3 regions of the Gordonia sp. w5E2 genome follow, and region 3 is predicted to be linked to each of the others. Evidence: riboswitches for the same ligand, from Rfam matches in the RefSeq annotation. Region 3 holds a riboswitch; each other region holds the start of a gene.
The links. A riboswitch is a leader RNA that binds a small molecule or an ion and turns the genes downstream of it on or off. The one in region 3 is predicted to bind S-adenosylmethionine.
Positions count from the first base shown of each region.

Region 1: another riboswitch for S-adenosylmethionine. It lies ahead of RND64_RS00515 (amino acid ABC transporter permease); the one in region 3 lies ahead of RND64_RS07445 (bifunctional o-acetylhomoserine/o-acetylserine sulfhydrylase).
Region 2: another riboswitch for S-adenosylmethionine. It lies ahead of RND64_RS19155 (aminotransferase class V-fold PLP-dependent enzyme); the one in region 3 lies ahead of RND64_RS07445 (bifunctional o-acetylhomoserine/o-acetylserine sulfhydrylase).

Region 1 is NZ_CP144213.1:125,200-135,155, reverse strand. It holds gene RND64_RS00555 (sensor histidine kinase) at 1-772, shown strand, start outside; gene RND64_RS00550 (response regulator transcription factor) at 769-1,410, shown strand; gene RND64_RS00545 (ABC transporter ATP-binding protein) at 1,519-2,271, shown strand; gene RND64_RS00540 (ABC transporter permease) at 2,268-3,641, shown strand; gene RND64_RS00535 (FAD-binding oxidoreductase) at 3,828-4,544, opposite strand; gene RND64_RS00530 (sulfite oxidase-like oxidoreductase) at 4,603-5,199, opposite strand; gene RND64_RS00525 (transporter substrate-binding domain-containing protein) at 5,583-6,521, opposite strand; gene RND64_RS00520 (amino acid ABC transporter ATP-binding protein) at 6,610-7,395, opposite strand; gene RND64_RS00515 (amino acid ABC transporter permease) at 7,431-8,429, opposite strand; SAM riboswitch class IV at 8,452-8,569, opposite strand; gene RND64_RS00510 (polyketide cyclase) at 8,720-9,181, shown strand; gene ggt (gamma-glutamyltransferase) at 9,201-9,956, opposite strand, start outside.
Region 2 is NZ_CP144213.1:4,239,499-4,249,454, forward strand. It holds gene RND64_RS19145 (phosphatase PAP2 family protein) at 1-842, shown strand, start outside; gene RND64_RS19150 (hypothetical protein) at 913-1,416, opposite strand; gene RND64_RS19155 (aminotransferase class V-fold PLP-dependent enzyme) at 1,413-2,741, opposite strand; SAM riboswitch class IV at 2,758-2,871, opposite strand; gene RND64_RS19160 (isochorismate synthase) at 3,038-4,138, shown strand; gene RND64_RS19165 (aspartate aminotransferase family protein) at 4,203-5,498, opposite strand; gene RND64_RS19170 (GntR family transcriptional regulator) at 5,583-6,521, shown strand; gene RND64_RS19175 (O-succinylhomoserine sulfhydrylase) at 6,506-7,705, opposite strand; gene RND64_RS19180 (rhodanese-like domain-containing protein) at 7,702-8,115, opposite strand; gene RND64_RS19185 (LysR family transcriptional regulator) at 8,297-9,163, opposite strand; gene RND64_RS19190 (hypothetical protein) at 9,306-9,956, shown strand, end outside.
Region 3 is NZ_CP144213.1:1,628,789-1,638,744, reverse strand. It holds gene RND64_RS07485 (D-alanyl-D-alanine carboxypeptidase family protein) at 1-248, shown strand, start outside; gene RND64_RS07480 (YhjD/YihY/BrkB family envelope integrity protein) at 391-1,449, opposite strand; gene trpS (tryptophan--tRNA ligase) at 1,519-2,571, opposite strand; gene RND64_RS07470 (exodeoxyribonuclease III) at 2,641-3,486, opposite strand; gene RND64_RS07465 ((2Fe-2S)-binding protein) at 3,631-3,822, shown strand; gene bfr (bacterioferritin) at 3,918-4,403, shown strand; gene RND64_RS07455 (MFS transporter) at 4,413-5,723, opposite strand; gene RND64_RS07450 (cutinase family protein) at 5,808-7,598, opposite strand; SAM riboswitch class IV at 7,910-8,057, shown strand; gene RND64_RS07445 (bifunctional o-acetylhomoserine/o-acetylserine sulfhydrylase) at 8,120-9,442, shown strand; gene metX (homoserine O-acetyltransferase MetX) at 9,472-9,956, shown strand, end outside.

The sequences.
Region 1 (9,956 bases), 1.5 Mb from region 3:
GTTCGTCGGATTCTGCCTGGCGGCGGTCGTGGTGATCGGCGGGTGGACGTTCGGGTTCATCCGGTATCAGCGTCGTACGGTCGCGCAGGCCAAGGTCGCCGAAACCATCGCACAGCTCGAACGCAGACGCCTGCTCGACCTCTACGACGAACAGCGTGAACGCACACGTCTTGCGCGCGACATGCACGACGTCGTCGCACACTCGTTGACCATCGTCGTCGCACAGGCCGAGGGTGCCCGCTACAGCATCGACACCGCACCCGACGTTGCACGGAACGCATTGACCGTCATCGCCGACACCGCACGCGAATCACTCGGCGAGGTGCGCGGACTGCTCGCCCAACTCAACAACGACGACGCCGTCGCCGCCTCCCGCGCCGACCGCGAAACCCTATACGAGCGGATGCGGACCGCGGGCATGACGATCGAGACGAGCGAGATCGGCGACGAGCAGACCAGCGAGCCTGCCGTCGGACGAATGGCGCAGCGCGTCTTGACCGAAGCACTCACCAACGCACTCAAATACGGCGACCTGGCCACGCCAGTCACCGTCGAGATCGACTGGACCGGAGGCTGCCACCTCACCGTGCGCAACGGGTTGACCGACACCCCGCTCTCCCCCGGTGGCGCAGGCCGCGGCATCATCGGCATGGCTGAACGCGCCGCGCTCGTCGGCGGAACGGCCCGCAGCACCGCCACCGAGGACACCTGGCTGGTCGAACTGCGCGTGCCCGCCACCTCCGACGTCGACTCGAAAGGAGTGTCGCGGTGATCCGAATCGCCCTCATCGACGACCAGCCCATGTTCCGCCAGGGCATCGCGATGATCGTCGACAGTCAGCCCGACATGGAAGTTGTCGGACACGAGTCGTCGGCCCTCTCACTCTTGGATTTCGTGCGCACCACACGCCCCGACGTCATGTTGATGGACGTGCGCATGCCGGGCATCGACGGCATCACCGCGACCGCAGACCTCGTCAGCGCACTCGGCGACGACGCTCCGCGCGTGTTGGTACTCACGACGTTCGACGCCGACGAGGCTGCGGCGTCGGCCATCGCCGCAGGGGCCAGTGGGTTTCTCCTCAAGGACGCGCAGCCAGACTTCCTGCTCGCCTCGATCCGGGCCGTCGCCAACGGCAGTCAGGTGGTAGCGGCGTCGGCGACACGGCGCTTGTTCGAGCAAACCCGCACGCGGGCAGGCGATCCCGGACCCGAGTACGACCGCCTGACCCCACGCGAGCGCGAGATACTCGTGCGGGCAGCACAGGGACTGTCCAACGCCGAGATCGCCGACGCCGAGGTACTCTCGGAAGCCACTGTGAAAACGCATGTTTCGCGCATTCTCGCCAAGCTGGAGCTGCGCGACAGAGTGCAGCTCGTCGTGTACGCATACGACCACGGGTTGGTCTGACCGCCACGACATACATCTCGAGATGTACGCGATGTAGTCCGGCGGACCGAGCCGATTTCATCGTCATGGCTGACGACTTGAGCATTCGCGTTCCCTAGCGTTGTCTGCATGACGAATGAACCAGCATCTGTGGTGCTACGCAACGTATTCCGAAGCTACGGCGACCCGAGCCAACCGATCCATGCGCTACGCGACGTGTCGCTCGATCTGCGACGTCGAGAGTTCACGGCAATCATGGGCCCGTCAGGATCGGGCAAATCGACGCTGATGAACGTCGTCGCTGGACTCGACGACATCACGTCGGGTGAGATCTGGGTCGACGGCAATCCCATCGGGTCGCTCGACGATGAAGCACGAACAGTGCTGCGTCGCAGACACATCGGTTTCGTCTTCCAATCGTTCAACCTCATCCCGACGCTCACAGCTCAGGAGAACATCAACCTCCCGTTCGTACTTGCCGGGACACGACTCGACGCGCAGACGCGCTACTGGATCGCACACCTGGTGCGGTCACTCGGCCTGGACGAACGCCTCGACCACCTGCCCGCGGAGCTCTCCGGCGGCCAACAGCAACGTGTCGCCATCGTGCGCGCGCTCGCGATGCGTCCGACGATCATCCTGGCCGACGAGCCGACAGGCGCCCTCGACACACGTACCAGCCGAGAGGTGTTGGCGCTGTTGACCACCGCGGTTCGCGAGTACGGGCAGGGCATCGCGATGGTGACGCACGATCCCGTCGCGGCGTCGTATGCCGACCGCGTGATCATGCTCGCCGACGGCCAGATCACCGGCGAGTACCGCGGCCTCGGCGCGCGTGAGATCTCCGAGCTTCTCATCGGCTTGCAGGGGGTCTCGGCATGAGGGCAACATCGGCACGGCTGACCGTCGGATCGTTGCGTGAGTTGTCGACGGTCGGCATCGTCGCAGGTCTCGCCAGTGCTTACGGGACAACGCTTGTCGACGCTGCGAGCATGCTGTCGGTGCTCTCGGAGAAGAAGGGTGGTTCTGCTGGTGCGGCGCTTGCAGTGGTTGCTGCGGTCTTCATCGGTATTGCCCTGTTCGTCTCCGGGATCGTGATCAGTTCGGGTGTCGACACGGTCATCGCGGGTCGTCGAGCACAATTGAGACTGCTACGTCTGATCGGGGCGAGCGCACGTCAGTTGCGAGCTGGACTCACCAGGGCCGTCGTCACGGTCGCGGCGATCGGAGCCGTGATCGGCATCGTGTGCGCGACAGTGGTCATGACCATCGTTCGAGAAGCGCTGCTGCACAACGGAAAACTGCCTAGCGGCGACTACCCACTCCTACCGCTGGGAGTCTTTGCTGCCGGCATTGCTGTCGTCCTGATCGCGGCCATCGCTGCGCGGGTGGGCACACGGTCGACGCTCACTCGTGCCGCGGTGGCGCACGGGGCGCGGTCGAAGGTCGGTACGTTCCGGACGGTTGTTGCTTGCGGCGCAATCGTGTTCGGTGCGTTGTTGCTGGCGCTCGCGTGCTACCTCGGTGAGTTCGGCAATCTCACCGGCTTCGCGGTTGCCTTCCTCGGTGCCGCGTCGGTCTCGACGGGTGTGCTGATCGGCGCGCAACGCATTGTGCCGCAATTGGTCCGGTGGATGGGTGCCGCGTTCGGTGCCAGCGCACCGTCGATCGTGGCACGCAAGAACGCCGTGTCCGACCCGCGACGGACGACCCGCTCGACCATCGGACTGCTCGTCGGCGTCACGCTGGTGACCACCATCGCGTCGGGGATGAGCTCGCTGACGAAGTCGATCCACAGCTGGGACATGCCGCCCGCCGAGATGGCCGAGACCGAACGCTCACTGTCGGTCATCACCGCGATCCTGCTTGCCATGATTGCGATCTCGGCGATCATCGCCGCCGTCGGGTTCGTGTCGACGATGTCGCTCACCGTGATCGGCCGCACGCGGGAGATCGGAATGCTGCGTGCCATGGGGTTCACGGCGAAGCAGGTGCGCGCAATGGTGGTCCGCGAGTCGCTGGCGCTCAGCGGAACCGCAGTGATCGCTGGCCTGGTACTCGGCGTCATCTTCGGCACCGTCGGCAGCCAGTCGCTCATCGGCAAGGCGACCTCGGGCATCCCCGTCGGGCTGCCCTGGGGTGCACTCGTCGCGATCATCGCGGGCACTGCCGTCGTCGTGATCGCCGCCTCGCTGCCACCGAGCCGTCGCGCGGTAGCCGTCGCCCCCGTCGACGCGCTCGCGGTGGCGTGAGAGTTGGCCGTGTGTTGATCTGCGGTCTGCCCGGCCCGCCCGCGGTCTGCAAGAAGCACGTGTTTCTGACATCTGCGCGCGAAGTTCCGCTCGCGGGTGTCAGTTACACGTGTTTCTGGCGTCGGCGTCCGGACGGACTACCAGGCGTTCTTCGTTGCCATGCCGTCTCCTGTCGGTCAGCACTACCTAGCCGAAACGCTCGGTCCTGATCCGTGCGGCGTCGTGCCCAGCGTCGAGCATCGCTCGAGCACAATGTTCGACGAACCCGTTGGGTCCGCAGATGTAGACGATGGGCTCCCGCTCGGGTTGGAACGTCGCTGCGGCGAGTTCGTCGGCGGTCACGCGGCCAGGTCGACGACGCTCCCCATCCGCAGCGACTCGTGTGTGAAAGATGTTGACGGGCAACCGATTGTGCGCGACCAGCTGATCCAACTCGTCGGCGAAGTAGCGGCGGCTCGGCTCCCGCAGCGAGTACACGAGGTTGAATGGCGTCAGTGGTGCGCTCACCTCGCGGAGTCGGATCATCGACATGAGCGGCACAATCCCCGACCCGCCGCCGATGAGTTGGACCGGCCGCGTCTGCGACGGATCCCACGTAAACCACTGCCCGTTCGGTCCGCTGATCTCGAGCGGCTCGCCCACCTCGACGACGTCGACGAGGTACGGGGACTCCTCGCCGTCGTCGACCTTCTCGACGGTCACCTCGATGGTGCGGCTCTCGCGGACATCGGAGAGCGAGTAGGGCCGGGCCGTCGAGTATCCATCCTCCGCCGTCAGTCGGATGTCGACGTGCGCGCCCGCGTCGGCGCTCATCGGTTCGCTGAGCGCGAGTCGCAGTGAACGCGCTGTGGGCGTTTGCATCTGCGACCCGACCACCGTCGTGATCTGCCAGTCCACGGCCATCACTCCTTCGGTGTCACGGACGGGTGTGTCACGAGTAGCCGCGTGAGGGGCAGTGGCGTCACGAGTAGCGCTGCTCTAGCCAGGGGTCGCCGTAGATGTGGTAGCCGCGCTCTTCCCAGAAGCCCGGCGCATCGTTGGGCATGAACCGCAGGCGTCGAACCCATTTGGCACTCTTCCAGAAGTACAGGTGCGGAACGAGCAGCCGCACCGGCCCGCCGTGTTCTGGCGCAAGGGGTTCACCGTCGAAAGTGTCTGCGAGCCACGCCTTCCCGTCGGTCAGGTCGGCGAGCGGGACGTTGGTGGTGTATCCGCCGTAGCAGTGAGCCATCACGTAAGCGTCCGGCGCCCAGGGCAGCGTCGACAACAAGTCGTCGAATGACACCCCGCGCCACCGCGTGTCGAACTTCGACCAGCGTGTCACGCAATGGATATCGGTGGTGACGTCCTGGTGTGGGAGGTCGCGGAAGTCAGACCAGCCAAGACTGTGCGCACGATGATCCGACGACTGGATCGTCAACCTCCACCGGTCATGGGGCAGCGCCGGCGTCGGCTCGGCGGACAGCACAGGAAAGTCGACGGTCGAGTACTGCCCGGGCGGCAGCCGATCAGCCATCCGATCGCGACGCCCGACGAACCCCCGGTTCACTATCGCCATACGACCAAGTGTAGGCGCGCGCCGGGTCGTCGCAGGTCAACGGCGGAGCGGCGGGGTGGGCGCCGCGCGGGCGTGCAGGAAGTCGGGGAAGAGGCCTGTCGAGGTGCAGGAAGTAGCGGAAAGAGTCTGCAGCCGGGCAGGAAGTGGGGGAAGGAGCTCCCCGCGGCGCAGAAAGTAGGGGAAAGAATCTTTCGGTGGGTTCCTTCGCTTTCCTCGAGTTGTTCCTCGCGGAAAGGTCAGCAAGTCGCGGAAAGAACCCTTCCCCTACTTCCCGCAGACCGACGAGCACCGACTTCCCCTACTTCCCCTACTTCCCACGGACCGGCGCACCGACAGCGACCCGCGACCAGGCCGCTCGCAGCGACCGCGAGGCAGTCCGTCGATCAGAAGGTGCTCGGCGGGTTGACCGTCGACTTCTCGACGCCCGTATCCGGGACACCCCACTTGGCGAAGATCTTTGCGTAATCCCCCGTCTCGATCAGCTTGTTCACGGCATCGGAGATCGGCTTGGCCAGGCCCGAGTCCTTTGCGGTGACGAATCCGACTGGTGTGGAGCTGATCTGGCCGAGGAACTTGGTTCCCTCGACGTGCTTCTCGTCGTACTTCAGGCTCAGTACCGGCCCGAAGAACAGGTCGACCTTGCCGTTCGCCAGACCCAGGAAGATGGGCGCTGTGTCGTTGAAGTACTGGACGGTCCACGGCTTCTTGCCGATCTTGGCACAGTCATCGACGTGCGAGCTCAGCAGTGTCTGGAAGGTCGAACCGGGGGTGGTGGCGATGGTGTAGCCGCACACATCGGTGATGGTCGAGACCTTCTGTAGGTCGACACGTTTCGAGCCGAGGAAGCCCTGACCGTCGTTGAGGTAGGTCGAGAAGTCGAGGACCTTCTCGCGTTCGGCGGTGACTCCGAAGTTCGCCTGTCCTACTTGGTATTTCCCGTTCTGGACGCCGGGGATGATCGAGGCGAACGTTCCGTACTCGACGTTCCAGTTGACACCGAGGACCTTGCCGATCGCGTCACGCAAGTCCAGATCGAGTCCGACGTTCTTGTCGTCGACCACACCGCCGTGCGGCAGGCTCGACGTCCCGGGAGTCTGTGTGGTGCCGACGGTCAGGGTTCCCGCTGAGCGCACGCTCTCCGGCAGTTCAGCGCTGATCGCATCGTCCTTGACGATCTTGCTGGTGATGTCCTGTGTCAGAACGGCCGACGCCTCGGCTGAGCTCGTCGTGTCGTCCGACGACGATCCACAACCACTCAGCGCAATGCTCCCGACCACAGCACTGGCGGCCAACAGGGCGAGAATACGTGGTCGGTGCTTCATCGTTCTGGTCCCCTTGTCTGAATTCATCTGTCTGGTAACTGGTTACGGCAGGAGGAAATGCATCTGCCGTAACCGGCCTCGCGCAGTCTCACAGCACCGCGGAGAGAAACGCTTTTGTCCGCTCGTGTTGCGGGTCGTCGAGAATCTCTGCGGGAGCACCGGATTCGACGATGCGCCCGCCGTCGAGGAAGATCGCCTGGTCGGCAACTTCGCGGGCGAATCCGATCTCGTGCGTGACAATCACCATGGTCATACCGCTGCGTGCGAGATCACGGATCACGGCCAGGACCTCGCCGACGAGTTCGGGATCGAGCGCGCTTGTCGGTTCGTCGAACAGCATGAGGCGTGGCTTGAGCGCCAAGGCTCGTGCGATGGCGACTCGTTGCTGCTGACCGCCGGAGAGCTGGCGCGGGTAGGCACTTTCGCGTCCGGCCATGCCGACACGTTCGAGCAGATCGCCGGCTCGTGCGACGGCTTCGCCGCGCGGGATGCCCGCGGCCAACGGTCCTTCGATTACGTTCTGCTGCACCGTCATATGACCGAAGAGGTTGAACTGCTGGAAGACCATCCCGATCGTGGAACGCTGACGCGCGATCTCACGATGGGACAGTTCGTGCAGCTTTCCCGACGAAGGCCGGTATCCGATGATCTCACCGCCCACCTCGACGAAGCCGCTGTCGGGCTTCTCGAGGTGGTTGATGCAGCGCAGCAGCGTCGACTTACCCGAGCCCGACGGTCCGAGCAACACCGTCACAGTGCCCCTCGGGACGTCGACGTCGATGCCGTCGAGGACTTTGTGGAGTCCGAAGCTCTTGCGCAGTCCTCGGATTCGGACGAGAGGTAGCGTCTCGTCGTACTCCGTATCGTCACGCAGGGCTGCGGTTTTCCCGCGGCGCGTCGTCGCAAAGCTCACGCGCCCACCGCACCTTCGTTACGACGATCAAATCTGCGGAGGTCGGTGCGCACTCGCCCGAACAGCGGCAAGTTCTCCCGGATCGTCGTCCAGAACCCTTGTTGCGGTCGGCGATTGCCGCGCGAGTAGTGACGTTCGACGAAGTACTGCCCGACGGAGAGCACACTGGTGACGATGATGTACCAGATGGTCGCGACCAGCAGCAGTGGCAGGATCAGGTAGTTCTGCTGGTAGATCAATTGCACGGAGTAGAGCAGGTCTTGGACGGCGATCACACTGACGATCGACGTCGCCTTGAGCAGCCCGATGAGCAGATTGCCCGACGCCGGGACGATCGCCGGCATGGCCTGCGGCAGAATGATTCGACGGAAGATGCGATACCGACTCAGCCCCAACGCTTCTGCGGCCTCGGCCTGACCACGGTCGACGGAGAGGATGCCTCCGCGCACGATCTCGGCTGCGAACGCCGCGACATCGAGGGTCAGTGCGACGAACGCAGCGAGCACGCCCGAGAACAAGTGCGCCGTATCGGCTTTGACGAACTCCGGACCGAACGGAATCCCTAGTGACAGTTGAGGATACAGCGAGGCCAGCTCATACCAGAAGAGCAACTGGACAAGCGGCGGAATCGATCGGATCAACCACACGTAGCCTGCGCTCAGCGTCGACAAGATGGGGTTCGACGACAAGCGCATCACGGCGAGCAGAATCCCCAATGCGAAGCCGCACACCATGACTGACGCAGTCAACCACAAGGTCAGGCCGAGGCCGCGCAGGATTGATGCATGGAAGAAGTAGTCGCCGACCACATCCCACTGGAACCGCGGGTTGGTCAGGAGCGTGTGCACCAGCATCGCTGCGAGAACCAGGACGACGGCGCTACTCACCCACTGGCCGGGCTTACGCGCCTTGACCAGCTTGGCCGAAAGCAGTTCTGCGTCACGCGGTTCGCTGGTCAGCGGACGCGAGTGCGCAGCGGAAAGTTCAGCTGTCACAGGTATCGGTCTTCGTTCCTCGGTGTCGTTGTTACGGCAGCGGCGAGTGCCTGCTTCCGTCGGGTTGTCACCTGGAGCACCCCACCACGACGGAGGGTTGCTGGCCAGCAAGCCAGGGCTGGGCGCTGACACTCATAACCGACGCCACGTTAGTGCTGCGCCGCCGTCGCGCCGAGGGTATGAATCTGCGAGATTCTTAGGGTCGCGAAGTGGAAGGTCGGGTTGTTCGCGGAGGCGTCGACTCTGGTGCAACACATATCGTGGGCACAACGTCGAAAAGAGGAGACCTGATGGCCGAGCTGTTCGAGATCACCCGTCTGATCCATGCCGAACCGTCGGCGATCTTTGAGCTTTTGACCTCGCCAGGAGGTCACGTCGCCATCGACAGCTCAGGCATGTTGCAAAGTGCGGAAGGATCGCCCGTCAGCGCTGTGGACGACGAGTTCGTCGTTCACATGGATCGCGAGTCGCTCAACGACCTCCCGATGGGCAAATACGACGTACGGGTGATCATTACGGGCTTCGAGAAGGACCGGTGGATCGAATGGACGATCATCGGAACCGTACGACCGCCACTCGATCACCGCTACGGCTACCGGCTCGAACCGACAGACGACGGCACGCTGGTCACGTCGTACTACGACTGGAGCCGCGTGACCAACGAGGACATCAAGGGCCGGTTCCCGATCATCCCCGAGGCCGGGCTGCGCGCGACACTCGGGATTCTGGCGCGGACGGTTGAGGATCATTAGCGTCCCGCCGACGTCGACCTCACTTCAACGACGCGTCGTCGCCCATCACGGCGCCCTCCCGGCGAGGATCAGCCCCGCCAACCCAGCCGTTACCTGAGCGCTGCAATGCGCTGAGCCCGCTCGACTGATCGTCGACCGACACCTGCTCTCCGCGTTCGCGCAGTCCCTTGACGAGCGGATCGTCGGCGCCGTCGTTGGCAGTGTTGACCAGTGGATGTTCGCCACCGACATTCGACGTCGGGGTGTTGGCTGTGCCGAAGTCGATCATCGATACCGCCTGCTGCGGGTTCAGGTTCCAATCCAACATTCCGACAAGCGTTTTCACGACGAACTGGATGATCACGGAGCCTCCGGGCGATCCGAGCGCGGCCGTCAAGGTGTCCGGCTCACCATTGGCTCCCGGCTGCATGACGAGGGTCGGAGCCATCGATGATCGCGGGCGCTTGCCCGGCGAAACCCGGTTGGCGAGAAGCGCTCCCGAGTCGTCGCGCGGCTCCGCGGAGAAGTCGGTGAGCTGGTTGTTGAGGATGAAGCCGTCGACCATGTGGAAGCTGCCGAACGCCGATTCGACGGTGGTCGTCATCGACGCCACGTTGCCGTACTTGTCGGCGACGGTGATGTGGCTGGTTCCGTGTTCTGTGCCTGTGTAGGAACCGAGCGGGACCTCACCGAGATCTCCGGGTTGTGCCTTACCCAGCGACGTGTTCGGTTTGATCAGTGCCGCACGCTGTTTCAGGTAGGTCGGATCGAGCATCGTCGCAACACCCTTGCCCGG
Region 2 (9,956 bases), 2.5 Mb from region 3:
GCTTGTCGCAGACGCAGCTCTACACAATGTCGGATGCGTTCGGCACCAACCTCGGTAGAGATTTCCGTCAGGCCCTTGCTGACAAACGACTGCCCAAGGTCTCGGCTCTGCTCGACACACTATTCGCCCGGGGCCAAGGCATCGCTGCGTCCACGGCGGTCGAGAAGGCCCTGTCTGACAACGACCGTCCGTATGTGGCCGAACCCGACCGCATCACGGTGTACAACCGGCCCGGCAGGTCCAAGAGCGACGTGCAGTCCAGCGGCTCGTCGTACCCGTCCGGGCACACCGCGTCGGCAATGATCCGCACCGGGCTGCTCGCACTGATGATTCCCGAACTCGCACCACAATTCCTCGCGCGCGGCAGCGAAGCCGGCTACAACCGCGTCGTCCTCGGCGTGCACTACCCGCTCGACGTGATCGCCGGACGCATGGTCGCCGACGCCGCCGTCGCCGACAGATACGCCGACCCCAGGTTCCGACCGTTGATCGTTGCTGCCGGGCAGGAACTCCGTGCAGAACTCGAATGGCGTTGCCGCGCAGTACTATCAACGTGCATCGCGCGCGACACACCATACCGCAGCACACCCGACGCACTGGCCGACTACAACAAGCGCATGTCCTACGGACTCTCGCGCATCGGCTCGCCGAGTGCAGCGTTCGTCGTACCGCCGACGGCCGTCGACCTCGTGCTGCGCGCACACCCCCAACTCACCCGCGCACAAGCAACCGATCTACTACGGCGCACCGCCTACCCGGCCGGATACCCGCTCGACGACCAACGCCCCGGCGCACAGTCGTGGCAGCGCCTCGACCTCGCCCGCGCCTACGCCGCCCGCTGATCGAGCCCCACCCGCTGATCAGCTTGTTACCCGCTGATCGAGCCCCACCCGCTGATCGAGCTTGTCGAGATCACGCAGCGCGGCGAGACTCGAACTGCGGCAGCACCTCTGCGCGCACGCGGTGCTCGGTGGCCGAGCCGTCGATCGGAACGATGAGCACGGCGTCGGCGACCTCTGCCGCGTAGATGTCGCGGATCAGTGTGGCCAGGCCGTGCGGGGTACCGACGTAGCGCACGGTCTCTGCGGGATCGCCGGCGGACGTCACCGACGAGCCGGCAGCCGACACCGAGGCGACAGACGCGCGCGCCGACCCCGGATGCGGTGCGATCGCAACCTCGACAGCCAGTGCTACCGAGAAGTTCGCGGTGTCACGGGTGCCGGCCCGCAGTAGCGAGCGAGTGCGCTGGGCGTCGCGCAGCGTCGAACGTCGCACGACGATCGGCAGTTCGGCGGCACCGGCGTCGCCGACGATCGCAACCCGCAGCGCCGGGCGGCCGATGGTGATGACGCCGGTGTCGGCAGCAAGGAGCTGGTCGGCGAGAACGTCTGTCGGAGAACTCGATTGGATCGTCACGAGTGTGCCTTTCGGTGGTGGATGTCGGGGGCGTCGGCGCTGCGATCGCTCAGGCAACGCAGCGCGTGGAGCAGGCGGTCGACGTCGTCGGACGAGCTGCCGAGTCCGAAGCTCGCGCGTACAGCGCCGTCGGGATAACCGAGTCGGTCGAGAAGCGGGTGCGCGCAGAACTTTCCGTCGCGTACACCGATGCCGTGTTCCGAACTCAGGTACTCCGCCACCTCGCGCGGGCTATGGCCGTCGACGGTGAAGCCTGCGATGCCGACGCGCTCGAGGCCGTCGTCGAAGACACGCAAGGGGGTGACTCCGTCGATCTCGGCGAGTCCGGCGTCGAGTTGTGCGCACAGGTACGCCTCGTGCGCGCCGATCCACTCGTGTCCGAGGTCGGTGATCGCGTCGCATGCGGCAGCAATCGCAATGGCGCCCAACACATTAGGAGATCCCGCTTCGTGACGCGCTGCACCCGTGTGCCACGACACCGACGCGCAACCGGCCTCGACGTCGACGTCTGCCGTTGCACCGCCGCCCGCCAGATACGGCTGCGCGGCGTCGAGCCAGTCGGTGCGTCCGATCAGCACACCCGCGCCGAACGGCGCGTAGAGCTTATGGCCCGAGAAGACGAGGTAGTCGATGCCGTGACTGACGATCGACACCGGCCGATGAGCGACGAGTTGTGCGGCGTCGACGAGGATTCGGGCGCCGTGCCGGTGCGCAATCGATGCGAGTCGCGAGATCGGGAGGACCTCGCCGGTCACGTTCGACGCCGCGGTCACCGCAAGTAGCGCGGCGGGCTTGGTTGCGAGTTCGCGCTCGACGGCCGCGAGAGTCTCGTCGATGGTCGACGCAACTTCGACGATGCGTGTCCACTTGTCTTTGCGTTCGACCCACGGAAGCAGGTTCGCGTGGTGCTCGATGTCGAGAACAACGACGTCGCCGGGCGTCACATGCGCCGCGAGGTTGATCGCGTCGGTGGTGTTGCGAGTGAACACGACGGCGTCGTCGGCGCGACCGCGGACGAAGCGTCGAACTGTCTCGCGGCACTCCTCGTAGCGACGCGTCGTGACCTGCGACAGATGTCCCGCGCCGCGGTGCACGCTGGCGTAAGTGCTCAGCGAGTCGGCGACGGCATCAGCCACCGCAGTGAGTGCGGGGGCGCTGGCCGCGTAGTCGAAGTTGGCGTAGCGCACCGTCGTACCGTCGGAAAGCGGCGCGCATTCGGCGGCGCCGACGACGTCGGCGAGTGGGGCGATAGTTGGGGTCTGCGCAGGCGAAACAGCCTTGGCCTGCGAGAACTCGGTGTGCGAACGGGTGACGACAGCAGTCATCGAATAGTCTCCTCGGAATCCACGCTTGCCGTACCCACCCTGGGCACGGCCAGGTCGTCACCCGGAGCACCCCACCGCGGAGGAGGGTTGCCGACCAGCTAGCCGGGGCTTGTCGCTGGCACTCATGACCTGTTCCAAGGATCACCGACGCGACGCTGAGCTGTCAACTTTCACTCAGCGTGCACGAAAGGCGGCCGAGGGTGCGATCGCCGAGCGTCTTATCGACCCCGATTCTGTGCGCCGGCCTCGCCGGTCTGTGCGCGGTTGCGCTTCCACGCAACCGGTAGCGTGAATCCATGCCAGCTTCGGAGGTCTTCGTCCTGTCCAGGCCGCACGGCACCGTTCGAGCGCGTGGCGCGTCCGCGGGATTCACCGACGCCACCGAGGCTGCCGAGGCGCTGCGGTCCGGGCGCATCGGCGCCGTCACCGGGGCGATCGGGTTCACGACCGCCGACGACGCCGCGCTGCTGGTTCCCGAGACCATCACGCACAGCGGTTCGGCGATCGTGGGGCAAGCGCCGGAGCCTGCTCACGCCGAGCGCGTCACATTGATTCCCGACGCCGCGACGCATCGGGACCGGGTCGCACGTGCCATCGACGAGATCGACGCGGGGGCGTTGTCGAAGGTCGTGCTCGCGCGCGCCGTCGAATTCGACGTCGAACCTCCCGTCGACCCGGATCGACTTGTCGAGGCACTGGCGTACGGAAACGCCGATCACTCTGCGTTTCTCGTCGACCTCAGCGTCGACGAGCACACCGACCCGCGAGCTCGATGGCTCGTCGGCGCAAGCCCAGAAGTATTGCTGCGCAAGCAAGGTCTGGAGGTGACGTGCCGCCCCTATGCGGGATCGGCGGCGCGCTCAGCAGACCCCGACGTCGACCACGCTGCCGGCCGGGCACTACTGGCCTCGACGAAGGACCGGGCCGAGCACGCATTCGTCGTCGACCATCTCCGTAACGCGCTCGAGCCGATCTGTCGCGAACTCGACGTGCCTGACCAGCCGTCGCTGGTCTCGACCGGCGAGATGTGGCACCTGGCAACACCGATTCGCGGCGTGCTGACCGATCCGACGATCACCGCCCTCGACCTCGCACTGCTGCTGAGCCCAACACCAGCGGTGTGCGGAACACCGGGAGATGTTGCAGCACAGTTCATCTCGACCCACGAGGAGCGTCGTGGATTCTATGCGGGCGCCGTCGGATGGTCGGGCGCCGCGGGCGACGGCGAGTGGATGGTGACGATCCGTTCGCTCGAGCTGTCCGACGACCGTCGCCATGTCCACACCTGGGCCGGCGGCGGCATCGTCGCCGGGTCGGAGCCGCAGGCGGAGCTCGACGAGACGTCGGCGAAGCTCGCGACCGTCCTGCGCGCGCTCGGCGTCGACGAGCTCGGCTGACGTCGGGGTAGTGGGTGCGTGCCCGCGTCGTGGAGCCCACACCCCCGCGCCGAACCACCCGCACTCAGAGCGACGCGGCGAGGGAGTCGGTCAGGATGTCGAGGCCTTGGTGCAGTTCGTCGTCGCTGATCGTGAGCGGCGGGGCGATGCGGAAAATGCCGCCCATGCCGGGGAGCTGGACGATGTTCATGTGCAGTCCGCGCTCGAGGCAGGCGGCAGTCACCTTGGCGCCCAACGCATCCGCGGGTGTGCGCGACGCCTTGTCGGTCACGAGTTCGACGCCCTGCAGCAGCCCGCGGCCGCGGACGTCGCCGACCACCTCGACGTCGTCGCGCAGCGCGATCAGCCTCTCGCGCAACTGATCTCCGAGCTTGGCTGCACGCTCGACGAGTCCCTCCCGTTCGATCACGTCGAGCACCGTGAGGGCAACGGTCGCGGCGAGCGGGTCGGACGCATGCGTGGTGTAGAAGAGGAATCCCCGCTCAGCACAACGGTCTTCGATCTCCGCGCTCGTCACAACGGCCGCGACGGGTAGCCCGGCGCCGAGAGTCTTCGACAGCGTCAGAATGTCCGGAGCAACCCCGTCGCGTTCGAACGCGTACATCGTGCCGGTGCGGCCGAGCCCGGTCTGCGCCTCGTCGAGGATCAACAGCATGCCGCGGTCGTCGCACATCTGCCGCAACCGCGCGAGGTAGCCCTCGGGCAGTTCGATGATGCCGCCCGACGACAGGATCGGTTCGACGATGCACGCGGCGAGCGAGCCGTTTGACTGCGTGTCGACGGCCGCGAACCCGTAGTCCAGCTCCGCTTCCCAGTCGTAGGACCCGTCGGAGTTGCGGAACGGCGAGCGGTACGCGTTCGGGGTGGGAAGCGTGAAGTTGCCCGGCAGCGTGGGGCCGTAGCCGCGCCGGCCCGCCGAGAACGTGGCAGCCGCTGCGCCAGAGGTCATTCCGTGCCACGACCGGTCGAACGAGACAATCTCGTACCGGCCGGTGGCGAGCTTGGCCATCTTGATCGCCGCCTCGTTGGACTCGGCTCCCGTGGTCAACAACACTGTGCGCGTGAGGTTGTCGGGCAGGGTCGTCGAGAGCCGCGAAGCGAAGTCGACGACGGGCCTGCTGAGCATGCCGCTGAACAAATGATCAAGCGTGGCAACCGAATTCGACACCGCTTCGACGATCGCGGGATGCGAATGGCCGAGCACGGCACTCATCTGACCCGACGTGAAGTCGAGGATTGCGTTGCCGTCGGAGTCGTAGACGTACGACCCCGAGGCGCGTTCGATGATGCGCGGAGTGAACGCGGGGATGTAGCGGATCAGGTGTCGCTGGGCGGCATCCCAGAAGGCGTCGTCTGTCATGGTCGTCCTCAGATCGGTCGTGCGGATCATCCAACTATGGCATAGTCGGTTAGGACATTCATCTTTCAGGAGCACACGACCCCGATGGGACCTCAGCCGCCGATCAGCGTCACCGAGCACTCTGACATGCCCATTTATCGGCAGATCGTCACCCAGTTGACCTTCATGATCGAGATGGGCCAACTCGGCGCCGGCGACCGCCTACCCGGTTCCCGCATGCTCGCCGACAATCTCGGCATCAACCGGAACACCGTCGCCAGGGCTTATGGCGACCTACGCGCGGCCGGGCTTGTCGAATCGCGGGGCCGCGGCGGGATGGTCGTGCTCGCCGCGACGTCGACGCAGCCGCGGTCCGAAGCACGCGACACCGCCCGCGAGACACTGCAGCGCGCGGTCGACGAGTGCCTCCAGCTCGGGCTCTCCCCCACCGAGATCGGCGATCTCGCACTGAATCTCGCTGTCACACAAGCGGATTCACCTCGGGTGTACTTCGTCGAGTGCAACGACGACCGCGCCGACTACTTCGCAGACGAACTCACCGAGAAGCTCGGCGTTCAGGTTACTCCGCTCGTACTCGACCATTTCGACCCAGACGCCGTCCCAGCAGACCTGGTACTCACCACGTTCTTCCACCTCGCGCAGGTCCGCGGGTTGATGAGTGATCGCGCCGAGGTGGTGGCCATCGTCGTCGCACCCCACATCCGCACGCTCATGCAGATCGCCGACGTTCCGCCCGAGCAGAAGGTCGGGCTCTGGTACAACACCGCCGATCAGGCGGCGAGCGTGCGGGATTCGCTTGCTGCCGCAGGCATCACAGACGTGAGGATGCTGGACGACACCTCCGACGACGAGCTCGCCGGACTCGACGTCGTCGTGATCCCCAGCGAGACAGCAGAACTCGCCGACCGGCTCTCGCAGCGGGTACGCGTCATCGAGTTCGGCAACGTCCTCGACGACGCGTCGGTGCGCATGGTTCGAGAAGTGCTGCGCGACCTACGGGCGACGAGTCAGCCGAGCGCCTGATCCAGATCGCCGAGCAGGTCGTCGACGCCCTCGAGCCCGACCGATAGTCGCACCACCGAGTCGCTGAGCCCGATCGCCGCCCGACCATCCGGACCCATCGCGCGGTGCGTCGTCGTGGCGGGGTGGGTGATGAGCGACTTGGAGTCGCCGAGATTGTTCGAGATGTCGATGACCTGCAACGCGTTGAGCACCTCGAATGCCCGCTTCTTGCCGTCGACGCCGTCGTGGTCATTGAGTTCGAACGTCACGACGGTGCCGCCGCCCGACATCTGCTTGGTCGCGAGGTCGTACTGCGGATGCGATGTGATGAACGGGTATTTGGTCCACCGCACGCGTGGGTCGGCCTCGAGGAATTCGGCGATGCGCAACGCCGACGCCACCGACGCGTCGACTCGCAGGCGCATGGTCTCGAGCCCCTTGAGTAGCGTCCACGCGTTGAACGGACTCAAGGCGGGACCGGTATGACGCATCAAAGTCTGCACCGGACCGTCGATGTACTCTTTGGTTCCCAACACCGCACCGCCCATCACGCGGCCCTGGCCGTCGATGTGCTTGGTACCCGAGTAGACGATCACGTCGGCGCCGAGGTCGAACCCGCGTTGCAGTAATGGTGTGGCGAAGACGTTGTCCAACACCACCTTTGCGCCCGCAGCGTGAGCAAGCTCAGACACCTTCGCGACGTCGACGAGAGTCTGCATCGGATTCGACGGCGTCTCGAAGAACACCGCGTCGGTCGGCGTCGACAGCGCCTGCTCCCATTGGTCGAGGTCCTCGCCGTCGACGAAAACCGTTTCGACGCCCCAGCGTGGCAGGATCTCGTTGCACACCACGAAGCACGAACCGAATAGGCTGCGCGCCGCGACGAGCCGATCGCCCGCCTTCAGCAGTGCGCCGAGCGCCACGAACACCGCGGCCATGCCGCTCGCCGTCGCGAAGCATGCCTCGGCACCGTCGAGTAAGCGCAGTCGCTCCTCGAACATGGCGGTCGTCGGATTTCCGTAGCGGGAGTAGACGAATCGCTCGTCCTCACCGGTGAAAGCGCGCTCGGCCGCTTCTGCGGAGTCGTACACGTAACCGCTGGTGAGGTAGAGCGCCTCGGAGGTCTCGAAGAAGCCGGAGCGAGCCAGGCCGCCGCGCACGGCGAGGGTGTCGAAGGAAACGCCTTCTGGCAGTTCGTGACTCACGACTGCCTCCACGGAAGATTGGAGGCACGCCACCCGACGGCGCCGCGGTGGTCGTTCTCGTCGAGTGCGCCCTCGAATCCGTCGAGAACGTTGTACGCCTTGGTGATTCCGGCCGCGGTCGCCGCCTCGGCAGCTCCGATCGAGCGATGTCCGGAGCGGCACAAGAAGATCACTTCGTTGTCGTCACGAATACCCGCATCGCGCAGTTCCGCGATGAATGCCTGGTTGGGCGACCCGTCGGGAAAGGTGTTCCACTCGACGAAGACGGCGTTCTTCTCGATGACTTCCAGATCCGGGACGCCGACGAATGCCCATTCCGCCGTGGTGCGACAGTCGACCAGAACCGTGTTGGGGTCGGTCTCCAGCATCTCCCAGGCCTGCTGGGGAGTCAGATCGCCTGCATAGGTCATGCCCTGCACACCTTCCGCTCTCTGTTGTCGCCTATCCCGAACGCACTGCTGGCCGGGAGTTTCGTCGCCTAGCAATGTACTCGCGCGCCGGTCGTGGCGTGATTTCGACCCGAGCCCACCATGACCCCGGCTCGCCATGACCCCAGCCCACCACCCCGGCAGTCCCACCGGACCCCGACACTCACGCGTCCACCGCAAGTGCTGCGACGACGGCGTCGAGATCGTCGCTGTCGGCGCGCCTGATCGCCCACGTGTCCATGGGCATGGCGAGATCGGAGATGGGAAGAAGCGTGAACTCACTGCGATCGATGGCGCGCATCGACTCCGTCCCCTCCGGAACCAGGGTGAAGCGGTCGCCGCCGCGGAGCATCAATGCCATTCCTGAGATCGTGGAGTAGCGGTGCGAGGCGTCGACGAGCACACCGAGATCGCGCAGGAGCCGCGTGTACGGCCCGTACCGCAGGTCCCAGTGCCTCGGGCCGGACACCAGGGTCATTCCCCTCAGGTCAGCGGTCGTGATTGCGGCCGCCCCCGCGAATCGCGACGCGTCGACGACGGCCACGACTCTCGACGACGTGAGCAGCGTGCCCACAAGGTCGGGATGGTGTTCGGGAAGATGCGAAATCGCGAGATCGATCTCCCCGCCGAGGAGCTGCTCCGGCATCTCCAGCGACGGCATCTGGGAGAAGATCACCCGATGCGTCTCGTCAACCTGGTCGGCAACCGCCGAGATACGTCGACGCTGTGCGTGTGTGAGCTCGTCCGGAACGGCAACCCGTAGGTCCGTGTGCTGGGTCGCGCGCACCGCGGACGGTAGTGCGTCGAGATCTGCGACGACCCGTTCTGCGAGCGGAATCAATGCTCGACCCGCATCGGTGAGTGCGGTGTGGTGTGTTGACCTGTCGAAGAGGCGGACGCCGAGCTCGGACTCCAGCGCTTTGATCCGTTTACTCAGCGGAGGCGCGGACATGTGGAGCGATTCCGCAGCCCTGGTGAAGTTCAGCTCACGTGCCACAGCGAGGAAGTACCGCAGGTGCATGACATCCATAGAAATATCCAACGCTCCACATCGAACTTGGTATTTCCGTTTGGGCAACACAGGAGCGTCCGAACCGATCGTTCCCTTCCGTTCACGACGCTCCTAGCGTGGAGGTAAATGAGCTCTGTTCGCGAGCACACCGGGAGGCACCATGTTCGAGCATCTGTACGTTCTGGATGGCCGCAACCACTCCATCCTGCGGGTCGATCCCGGTGACGGCGCCGTCGAGACCGTGACCGATGAGACGGGCTACATGCCGGACGGGATCGTGACCACGCCCGACCGCATCTACTGGACGACGATGGGCAAGCCCACCCGTGCCGCGGCGACAGCCGACACCGCGTCAGACGAGGCCTGGGATTTCAGCGCTCCGAACGGCTCAGTGCGCACCTGCGCCCTTGACGGTTCCGGACAGACCCACCTGGTTCCCGACGGCGCCATCACCACCGGCAAGCAGCTCACCGCCGACTTCGACGCGGGTCTGCTCTACTTCTGCGACCGCGAGGGCACGACGGTCTGTCGCGTGGCCACCGACGGCACCGGCCTCACCCCGCTGGTCCACAACACCCGCGACGACACCTGGACACAGGAATGCGTCGGTGTCGCGAGTGACCCTGTCGGCGGGTTCCTGTACTGGACGCAGAAGGGCCCGAGCAAGGGCGGACGCGGAAAGATCTTGCGCGCAGGCCTCGACCTCCCGGAGGGCGAAACCGCTTCCACCCGAACGGATATCGAAGTGCTGTGGCATGACCTACCGGAGCCGATCGACCTCCACCTGGACCTCGACACGAACACAGTCTTC
Region 3 (9,956 bases):
GTGAGGCGAAAGTGGGCGAACTCGCATCGACCTCAGACGAACGCGCGACCACCTCAGACGGCGAACGCGCGAGTACCTCCGACGGCGCCCGCGCCGGGGTCGCAACGACCGAAGCGCGGACGAGCCAGGGAGTGGCCTACCAGGATTCGACGTCTGGCTGGTCGGTGCGCATCCTCGTCGGACTCGTGGGGCTGCTTGTGGCGCTGCTCCTACTGCTGCTTGCGCTTCGCTTGATCCGACGCCGCTGACCGGCTCGCGGGTCACGCGGGCGCACCTCCAAGGTCGAGAAGACGGAGTCCCGCTCACCCATTTCCTTCCGGCTTATTGAATTCAATAAGCCGGAAGGAAACGGGTGAGCGTGTAGCCACGCAATAGGGCCCACTCGTCGGGTCAGTCGCCGCGCTTGTGCCGCGTCACGAGAGCCACCGCGGCGCCGATCGCCGCCGCCGCGGCCAACGGCCCGGCCTTCGGCACGGGATCCGCCTCATAGACCGGGCGCACGACGACGGAGGGCGGTTCGGGCTGTTCGGTGGGGTCGACGACCTGGTAGGGCTCATTGGCACGATCCGTGGCACACCACGCCGTGGCGTACAGGACGATTCGCGAGGCCAGGTAGCCGAAGACCATGACGCCGAGCAGTGGTCCGAAGGCGGCGCCCGCCGGACTGCCGAGAACCGATTTCAAGTAGATACCCGCGACGGACTTGAGGATCTCGAAGATGGTCGCGGTGAGGAGCGCCGCCTTGAGCACGTTGCGAAACGGCAACGGATTCAAGGGAAGTCGGGCAAAGACGAAGACGAAGAGCAGCCAGGTCGCCACCAGCGACACCACGATGGCCAGAACCCGCACCACGACAGTCGAGCCACTGAAGCCGTCGACATGCGCCCACTCGAGGATCTTGTTGATCAACCCGCTGTTGCCCAGGGCGGTGAGGCCGAGCGTGAACAGGAAGGCGAGACCCAGCAACACGAAGATCACGAGGTCGCTGATCTTCGACTTGACCGCATTGCGGTTGACCCTGCCGCCGAACATCTCGGTCATTCCGACGCGCACACCGGAGATCCACCCGATACCGGTCAGTCCCGCACCGATCAGACCGATGATGCCGACGGTCGCGCGTGAGTCGATGGCCGAGTCGATTGCGCTCTCGAGCGTCGTGCCGAGCTCGCCGGGCATGGCTTTGACGATCTCGTCCTTGATGGTGTCGAGCCACTCCGGGTGGGCCGCGAGGACAAAACCGCCGATCGAGAAGGCGACCATGATGATCGGCACGATCGAGAGGATTCCGGTGAAGGTGATGCTCGCGGCGTAGAGGTTGCCGCGACGATCGTTGTACCGCTGCACCGTGCGCATGATGTGGTCGAGCCAGCCCCACCGCTCGCGGGCCGACTCGAACTCGTCCTTGCCGCGCACGACAAGCGCTTTGCCCGAATCGATCACCGAAGCCATAGACCCTCGTTTCCCCATCGGTCGGTGCTGTCTCTCCTCACCGTGTCTACCGGAAACGAGTGCTGCGGGTCAGGATTTGTTTGCTGACACGCTCGGCGCCAGGAAACCCACCTTGTCGTAGACATCGCGCAGCGTCGCAGACGCCACCGAGCGCGCCCGCGCTGCACCGTCGGCGAGGATGCCATCGAGGTAGGCCGGATCGGCGAGATATTCGTCGACGCGTCCACGCAGTGGGGTCACGAAGTCGCTGAGGACGTCGGCGGTCTCGACCTTCAGGTCGCCGTATCCCTTGCCCTCGTACTTGGCGACGAGATCTGCGACCTCCACGCCAGACAACGCCGACTGGATGGTGAGCAGATTCGAGACCCCCGGCTTGTTCTCGGGATCGAACGCCACCTCACTACCCGTATCAGTCACCGCCGACCGGATCTTCTTGGCAGACCGTTTCGGGTCGTCGAGAAGATTGATCAACCCCTTGTCGGTCTCGGCCGACTTGCTCATCTTGGCCGTCGGGTTCTGGAGGTCGTAGATCTTCGCGAACTCCTTGACGATGTACGCCTGCGGCACGGTGAACGCCTTGCCGAAACGCTTGTTGAATCGCTGCGCCAGATCTCGGGTGAGCTCGAGGTGCTGCCGTTGGTCTTCGCCGACGGGTACCTGGTCGACCTGGAACGCGAGGATGTCGGCGGCCATCAGGATCGGATAGGTGAACAACCCGACGCTCGACGACTCGACGCCCTGCTTGGCGGCCTTGTCTTTGAACTGCGTCATCCGGCTTGCCTCGCCGAATCCGGTGATGCAGTTGAGAACCCAGGTGAGCTGCGCGATCTCGGGAACGTGCGACTGGACGTACACGGTCGAGCGGGCGGGATCGACGCCGACGGCGAGCAACTGTGCCACCGACATGCGTGTGCGGTCGGCGAGCACCGACGGATCGAACTGCACTGTCAGCGCGTGCATGTCCGGGATGAAGTAGAAGGCGTCGAACTCGTCCTGCAGCTCGACCCACTGACGCACCGCACCCAGATAGTTTCCGAGGTGGAAGGAATCGCTGGTCGGTTGGATACCCGACAACACCCGCCGCCGCGTACCCGACGCAGGTGATTTCTCGACGTCGCTCATGGTTTCCAGTCTCTCAGACGGCAGCCCCTCATTATTCGGAGGTGCTACCCGCAGGGCGCTACTCGGCGGTCACTCGAAGACGACGGTGACCGGCGCGTGATCAGACCACCGGCGGTCGTAGGCGTCGGCGCGGTCGACGAAGGCTTTCACCGTGCGCTCCGCCATGGCCTTGTTGGCGAGGTGATAGTCGATCCGCCAGCCCGAGTCGTTGTCGAACGCCTTTCCGCGCCACGACCACCATGAGTACGGCCCGTCTGTGCCGGGGTGGAGTTCACGCATCACGTCAGACCAGCCGGACTCCAACAATCCGCCGACCCACTCCCGCTCGTGCGGGAGGAACCCCGGGCTGCGCAGGTTGCCCTTCCAGTTCTTGATGTCGTGCTCGGAGTGCGCGATGTTCCAATCACCGCCGACCACCACCGGACGTCGTTTACGTGCCAACGAGCCCAGGTGCGCGCCGAACGCGTCGAGGAATCGCTTCTTCTCGGCGAACTTCTCCACGTCCTTGTCCGACGAGGTGGCCGTCGGGGCCGCAGCGCCTTTGGGTAGGTAGAGGCTTGCGACGGTGACGGCTCCACCCTCGGTGTCGAGGTCTACCTCGAGATACCTTCCCGTGGAATCGAATTCGTCGCTGGAGAAACCGACGCGCACCGCCGTCGGCTCGGTTGTGCTGAGCACCCCGACGCCCGCATGTCCCTTGACGACCGACTCAGTCATCGACAGGTGCCATCCGTCGTCGAGAAGAGGTGTGAGAACCTCCCTGGCCTGATCTTCGCTGGCACGGATCTCCTGCAGGAGCACGACGTCGGTTCCGGATGAGCGCAGCCACGGAACGAATCCCGGGTTGTTCTCCGACCGCACCTTGGTGGCCGCTCGGACGCCGTTCACATTCACGGTGGTGATCGCAGTTGGCACGGTTCGCCACACTACGGCGAGCCACCGACATCGACGCCGCGCACCCCGTCGCAGCCCAATCCGGACCGAGTCCAAAAGGTAAGGCAAACCTTGCGATCATCCAGCTTTTATGTAAACCTTGCCTAACAGAATGCGAGGTGCGAGATGTTCGTGTGTATTTGCCGGGCCGTCACAGTGGACGAGGTCCACGAGCATTGCGACGCCGGAGCCAGAACTCCCGACGCCGTCAGCGAGCGCTGCGGCGCAGGCGAAGGCTGCGGAACCTGCATCGAACGACTCACCCAGATCGTCGCCTCTCGCACCGCAGGAAGGGTCGCCACAACTAGCGCAGCCTAGCCTGACCTGCAGAAACACCCCGTGTGGATATTCCCCACGGGGCCTTTTGGCGTGCTAGGTTCACTGACACAATCAGTCCGAACCGGAGGTATGCCATGCGTGGAGACGATGAGGTCATCGCTCTACTCAACGAGCAGTTGACCAGTGAACTCACCGCTATCAACCAGTACTTCCTGCACTCCAAGATGCAGGACAACTGGGGCTTGACCGAGCTCGCCTCGAAGACGAGGGCCGAATCGATCGAGGAGATGACCCACGCGGAGATCCTCACCGATCGCATCCTCTTCCTGGAAGGTCTGCCGAACTATCAGAAGCTGCTGCCGCTCCGCATCGGCCAGACTCTGCGCGAGCAGTTCGAGTCCGACCTCGCGATCGAGATCGAGGTGGTCAACCGCCTCAAGCCGGGCATCGTGCTGTGCCGCGAAAAGCAGGACATCACGACAGCCAAGATCTTCGAGGAGATCCTCAAGGACGAGGAGCACCACATCGACTATCTGGAGACGCAGCTCGAGCTGATCGAGAAGCTCGGTGAGCCGCTCTACCTGTCGAAGACGATCGCTACGCCCCCCGACGTGGGCTGAACCAGCCACTCACTCCGACTCGGCCCCGGCACCAGCAGGTGTCGGGGTCGCTGTTGTCGCTGTTGTTGATGTGGCTGTGTGCCGGGCAGCCGTGCGTCGGGCAACAGCCAACGCCAGACCCAGTACGACGATGCCGGCAACCGCGAGTCCTGCCCCGAGGACCGACGGCGCTCGGTACCCGAACCCCGCGGCGATCACCACGCCACCGAGCCACGCACCGAGTGCGTTCGCAATGTTGAGCGCTGAATGGTTGAGCGCCGCGGCCAGCGTCTGAGCGTTTTCGGCCACGTCCATGAGACGCGTTTGCAGTGCGGGCACCATCGCCGTCGCACTGACACCGACGAGGAAGGTCAGCGGAACGGCCGCCCACGGCGACGCGACGAATGCGGCGAACAATCCGAGCACCACCGCTGTCGCGACGAGTCCCACGAAAATCGCGCGTGGCACGCTCGAATCGGCGGCGGCACCGCCGACCAGGTTGCCGACCACCATGCCGACGCCGAAGACCATCAACACCACCGGAACCCATCCGACCGAGATACCCGTGAGGCTTGTCAGCGCCGTGTTGAGATACGTGTAGAACGCGAACATGCCGCCGAACCCGACGACGCCGATCGCCAGCGTCAACCACACCTGAGGCCTGGTGAGGGCGCCGAGTTCGGTCATCGGATTGGTGACGGCCATGTCGTCGAGTGCGGGCAACGTGACGAACAGCGCACCGATCGTCACGATGCCGATGATCACCACGACCACGAAAGCTGCTCTCCAGCCAAGGCTTTCGCCGAGCCAGGTCGCCAACGGCACACCGAGGACATTGGCAACAGACAACCCGAGGAGAACGAGACCGACCGCCTTGGCACGGTTGCGAGGTCCGGCCAGGTGCGCAGCGACGAGAGCCGCGACACCGAAGTACGCGCCATGCGGGAGTCCCGCCACGAATCTCGCGACCATGAGCGTTCCGAAGTTCGGCGCCAGCACGGTCGCGGCATTGCCGACCGTGAATGCCACCATCAGTGCGATCAACAGCGTGCGACGAGACATCCGCGCGGTCAGCGCTGCGATGAGCGGCGCCCCGACAACCACCCCGAGTGCGTAGGCCGAGACAACATAGCCCGCCGTCGGCTCGGAGACATGCACCGACGACGCGATGTTCGGCAACAGGCCCATCGCGACGAACTCCGTGGTGCCGATCCCGAAACCGCCCAGCGCCATCGCCAGCATGGCGAACCGACGAGTGGCATTGGAGTGGACGACATTCCTGTTCGTCCCGGGCCCAGTCGTCCCGGGCCAGTTCGTCTCAGTCGTGGTGGTTGAGGACATTCCCGCTGCAACGAGCACCCCGGTCGGCGTGATTCCGTCGTCGACGGTGAATTCGTTCACACCCGACCCCTCGCGGGGCCGGAGTCAGGCAGCTGGTGCGCCCTCCGCCGCTGGTTTCGGTGTCGCACTCTCCGGCGACGTTGCATGCGGCGTCGAGGCACCGGGTGTCGACTCGTCAGATGTCGACGTGTCGGCTGTTGGCTTGTCGGGTGTTGACGTGTCGGGTGTTGGCTGGGGCGCCGACGACTCTGGTGCAGGCGCCTGCGCGCCGCCGGGATTCTCGCTCGGCTGTGACGACTCCCCGCCCGGGTGCGGTTGGGGTTGCGGCGAGTCGCTGACAGTCGGAGGCGTCGACCCGGCTCCGGTGCCCGTCCCGTCAGCTGCGCCGTCGCCACCAACGCTGGCCGAATCGTCGACGACTTTTCCGCCAGAGGGACCCTCAGTGCCGGTGGCGCCCTCATCCCCGGTGCTGACCCCAGCTCCGGTGGTGCCGAGCCCTTCGTGGTCACCGACGTTCTTCTCCGTGACCACGGTCCCCGAGGCTTCGGCGATCTTCTCCGATGCCGACAGCGCCACCAGCGACTCGGTGTGGCTGGTCGTCGTCGACGGAGAGCGCAGCGACGCGAGCCACTCTTCGAACGCGACAAGCGAAGGTCGGTACGCGGGTCCGGGAATGCCCGTGACATCGCGGCCGGTCAGTGTGTAGGCCCAGAACTTTCCGAAGTTCAGCGGCATCGCCGCGATGCTCCTGACGCTGGTCCTCAACGCGTCGACGCCCTGCCCCCAGAGCACCGGATCCCATGTGAACAATCCTCGTGCCATGTCCTGGAACGTGTAGACGTCGGTGAGTACACCGCCGTAGCCGAGTTGGGGCAACTGCGGGAACCAACCCATGGCCCACCGGATCGGCGGCTGGAAGTCGGCCAGTGTGATGCCGAGGATGTCCGGGAACCTCCACCGTTTGCTCACGAGGTCGGGCACGGTCCAACCGAGACCGAGTTTGTCGACGAACTGCTGGGTGAGGACCCACGCCGACGACGGCACGACGAGCTGACACGTACTGACCTGGCCAGTGGTGTTGTCGCAGTGCAACGGCTTGACTCCCCATGCGTCCCACAGGGCCCCGTTGGTCGCTGCCAAATACATGTAGAGCGGGTACAGACCATGCTTGACCCAGTAACCCGCGAAGCCATCGAGGGCACCGAGCGGATCGTGGAGCGGATCGGGCAGGTCGCAGATCGGATCGCCCGTGAAGCACACGGAGGTCACCGGAATTCCGCCGAAGTCGTCGACGCCGCGTCCGCCCGCCATGGTCAGTCCGGGGATCACGCCGATCAGAACGCGTTCGATGCCCTGTCCGTAGAGAGTTCCTGCCTGCCGAGGATCGGAGTAGAGCAGTCCGGAAACTTTGCTCGGTGAGATCTCGTGGCCAGAAGTATTGCCGGTGCCGATGCCGGTGAGCACGTCGCCGGCGATTCCCGCGCCCTGCGAGTACCCGACGATCACGACCGGATAACCCTGACACTGCGCCTGATAGCTCGCCACTGTCGACATCGTTGCCGCGACGCCCTGCGACTGACTGTCGTCGAAGCCGAAGGCACCCAACGGCCAAATCGACGCCGGATACTCGACGCGCTCGACGGTGTAGCCGGCGTACTGCGGCTGACGCGTGACGCCGTCGAGCAAATGTGCCTGGGGATCCCACGTACCGCCGACGAAGACGAGTGCGCCGTTGCCGCAATCGGCGCTGGCCTCGGCTCGCGCGACACCCGCGCCGGAAGTCTGGCCTATCGCGAGGAGAACCGCTGCGACTGCGGCGAGTCCGAGTGTGCTCGCCGCCCTGATCGATCGCCTGAAACCGAAGTGACCACCCATGCGTTCTCCACCAATCCGGCCGGTTCTGCCGTGTCATCGCGACATGGTCGGCGTCCGGGTTTGCCGACCCCTCGCGAATGATCGGATCGTAGAAGTCTGTGACCCACGCCACGGCAGAAACCGACGATCGCGCGGCGAACCGTCGATAAAGAACGTCAAATTCGACTGTTCGGACTACACGAGAAGGCATTCTTCGGGGCCATTCGCCGCCGAGGAGCACCGCGGCCGCAACGACGCCTTGTCCAGCCCAAGAACCAGCCTGCGTCGGAGGGTTCTCACTTCATTTCGACCGTGTTATATCCTTGACGCCAGGTCATGAGTATCAGCGCAAAGCCCCGGCTCGCTGATCGGCAACCCTCCAACCGCGGTGGGGTGCTCCGGGTGATGACCGGGTTGTGGGACCCCGCTCCTCGATGATCTCCATCGAAGATGGTTTCGGGTCCCCGGCAAGCGCGGGTCCGAAGGTCGGACCCCAACAGGGTCGTCGTGCCCTGCCGACCGTAGAAAGTGACGCATATTCAATGTCTGACGTCGACGTCGACCAGAACCCAGCCGACAACTGGAGTTTCGAGACCAAGCAGATCCACGCGGGCCAGTCAGCCGACGCGGCAACCAACGCCCGCGCGCTACCGATTTACCAGACCACGTCGTACACCTTCAACGACACCACCCATGCCGCGAACCTGTTCGGCCTTGCCGAGCCGGGCAACATCTACACGCGGCTGATGAATCCGACGCAGGATGTCGTCGAACAGCGTCTTGCCGCTCTCGAGGGCGGCGTCGCCGCGCTGCTCGTCGCATCGGGTCAGGCCGCGGAGACGTACTCGATCCTCAACATCGTCGAGAACGGCGGGCACGTCGTGTCGAGTCCGCGACTCTACGGCGGAACGTACAACCTCTTCCACTACACGCTGCCCAAGCTCGGCATCGAGGTCACCTTCGTCGAGGATCCCGAGGATCTCGACTCCTGGCAGGCTGCCGTGCGCGACAACACCCGCGCGTTCTACGGCGAGTCGATCTCCAACCCGAACAACGAGATCCTCGACATCAAGGGCATCTCGGAGGTTGCACACCGCAACGGCGTGCCGCTCATCGTCGACAACACCGTCGCCACCCCGTACCTGCTCAATCCGCTCGCGCATGGCGCCGACATCGTCGTGCACTCGGCCACCAAGTACATCGGCGGGCACGGAACCGCGATCGGCGGCGTGATCATCGACGGCGGCACCTTCGACTGGCGTGTCCAGCGCGACGGGAAAGACCTCTTCCCCGGTTTCACCACGCCCGATCCGAGCTACCACGGTGCGGTCTTCGCCGATCTCGGCGCTCCCGCGTACGCGCTCAAGGCCCGCGTGCAGTTGCTCCGCGACACCGGTGCAGCCATCTCGCCGTTCAACGCATTCCTGCTCGCCCAGGGCCTCGAGACCCTGAGCCTGCGGGTCGAGCGCCACGTCGCCAACGCGCAGCGCGTCGCCGAGTACCTCAACGACAACCCGCAGGTCGAAGAGGTCTACTACGCCGGCCTTTCGTCGTCGCCCTGGTACAAGCGTGGCCAGGAGCTCGCGCCGAAGGGCCAAGGTGCGGTCATCGGCTTCGAGATCGCAGGCGGCGTCGACGCGGGCAAGCGGTTCGTCGAGGCGCTCACGCTGCACAGCCACGTCGCCAACATCGGTGACGTGCGCTCGCTGGTGATCCACCCCGCATCGACCACCCACAGCCAGCTGACCCCCGAGGAGCAACTCGCCGCGGGTGTCACCCCCGGCCTCGTCCGCCTCGCGGTGGGCATCGAGGGAATCGACGACATTCTCGCCGACCTCGACCGGGGTTTCGAAGCAGCCAAGTAAACAACGCAGAGCAAGGAGCGAGGACACCTGTGTCGGTGAGCATCGACCCGCAGACGGATACAGAGCAACGGCCAGACTGGGAGAACGCCCCGGACGGCCAGATGCTCAGCGCCCGTCTCGGGTCGATCTCACTCGACAACGGTGAGCAGATCGACGACGTGACCCTCGCTTTTCAGCGGTGGGGAAAATTGTCACCTACCCGCGACAACGTCATCCTCACGCTGCACGCCCTGACCGGCGACTCACACGTCACCGGACCCGCAGATGCCGCTCACCCCTCCCCGGGCTGGTGGGACGGTCTGATCGGTCCCGGCGCGGCAGTCGACACCGACGAATGGTGCGTCATCTCGGCAAACGTGCTCGGCGGATGCCGCGGGTCGACCGGGCCTGCATCGCTGGACTCCACGGGCCGACCGTGGGGTTCGAGCTTCCCGCAACTCACCGTGCTCGATCAGGTCCGCGCCGAAGTCGCGCTGATGGATCATCTGGGCATCGAGAGTATCGGTGCGGTCGT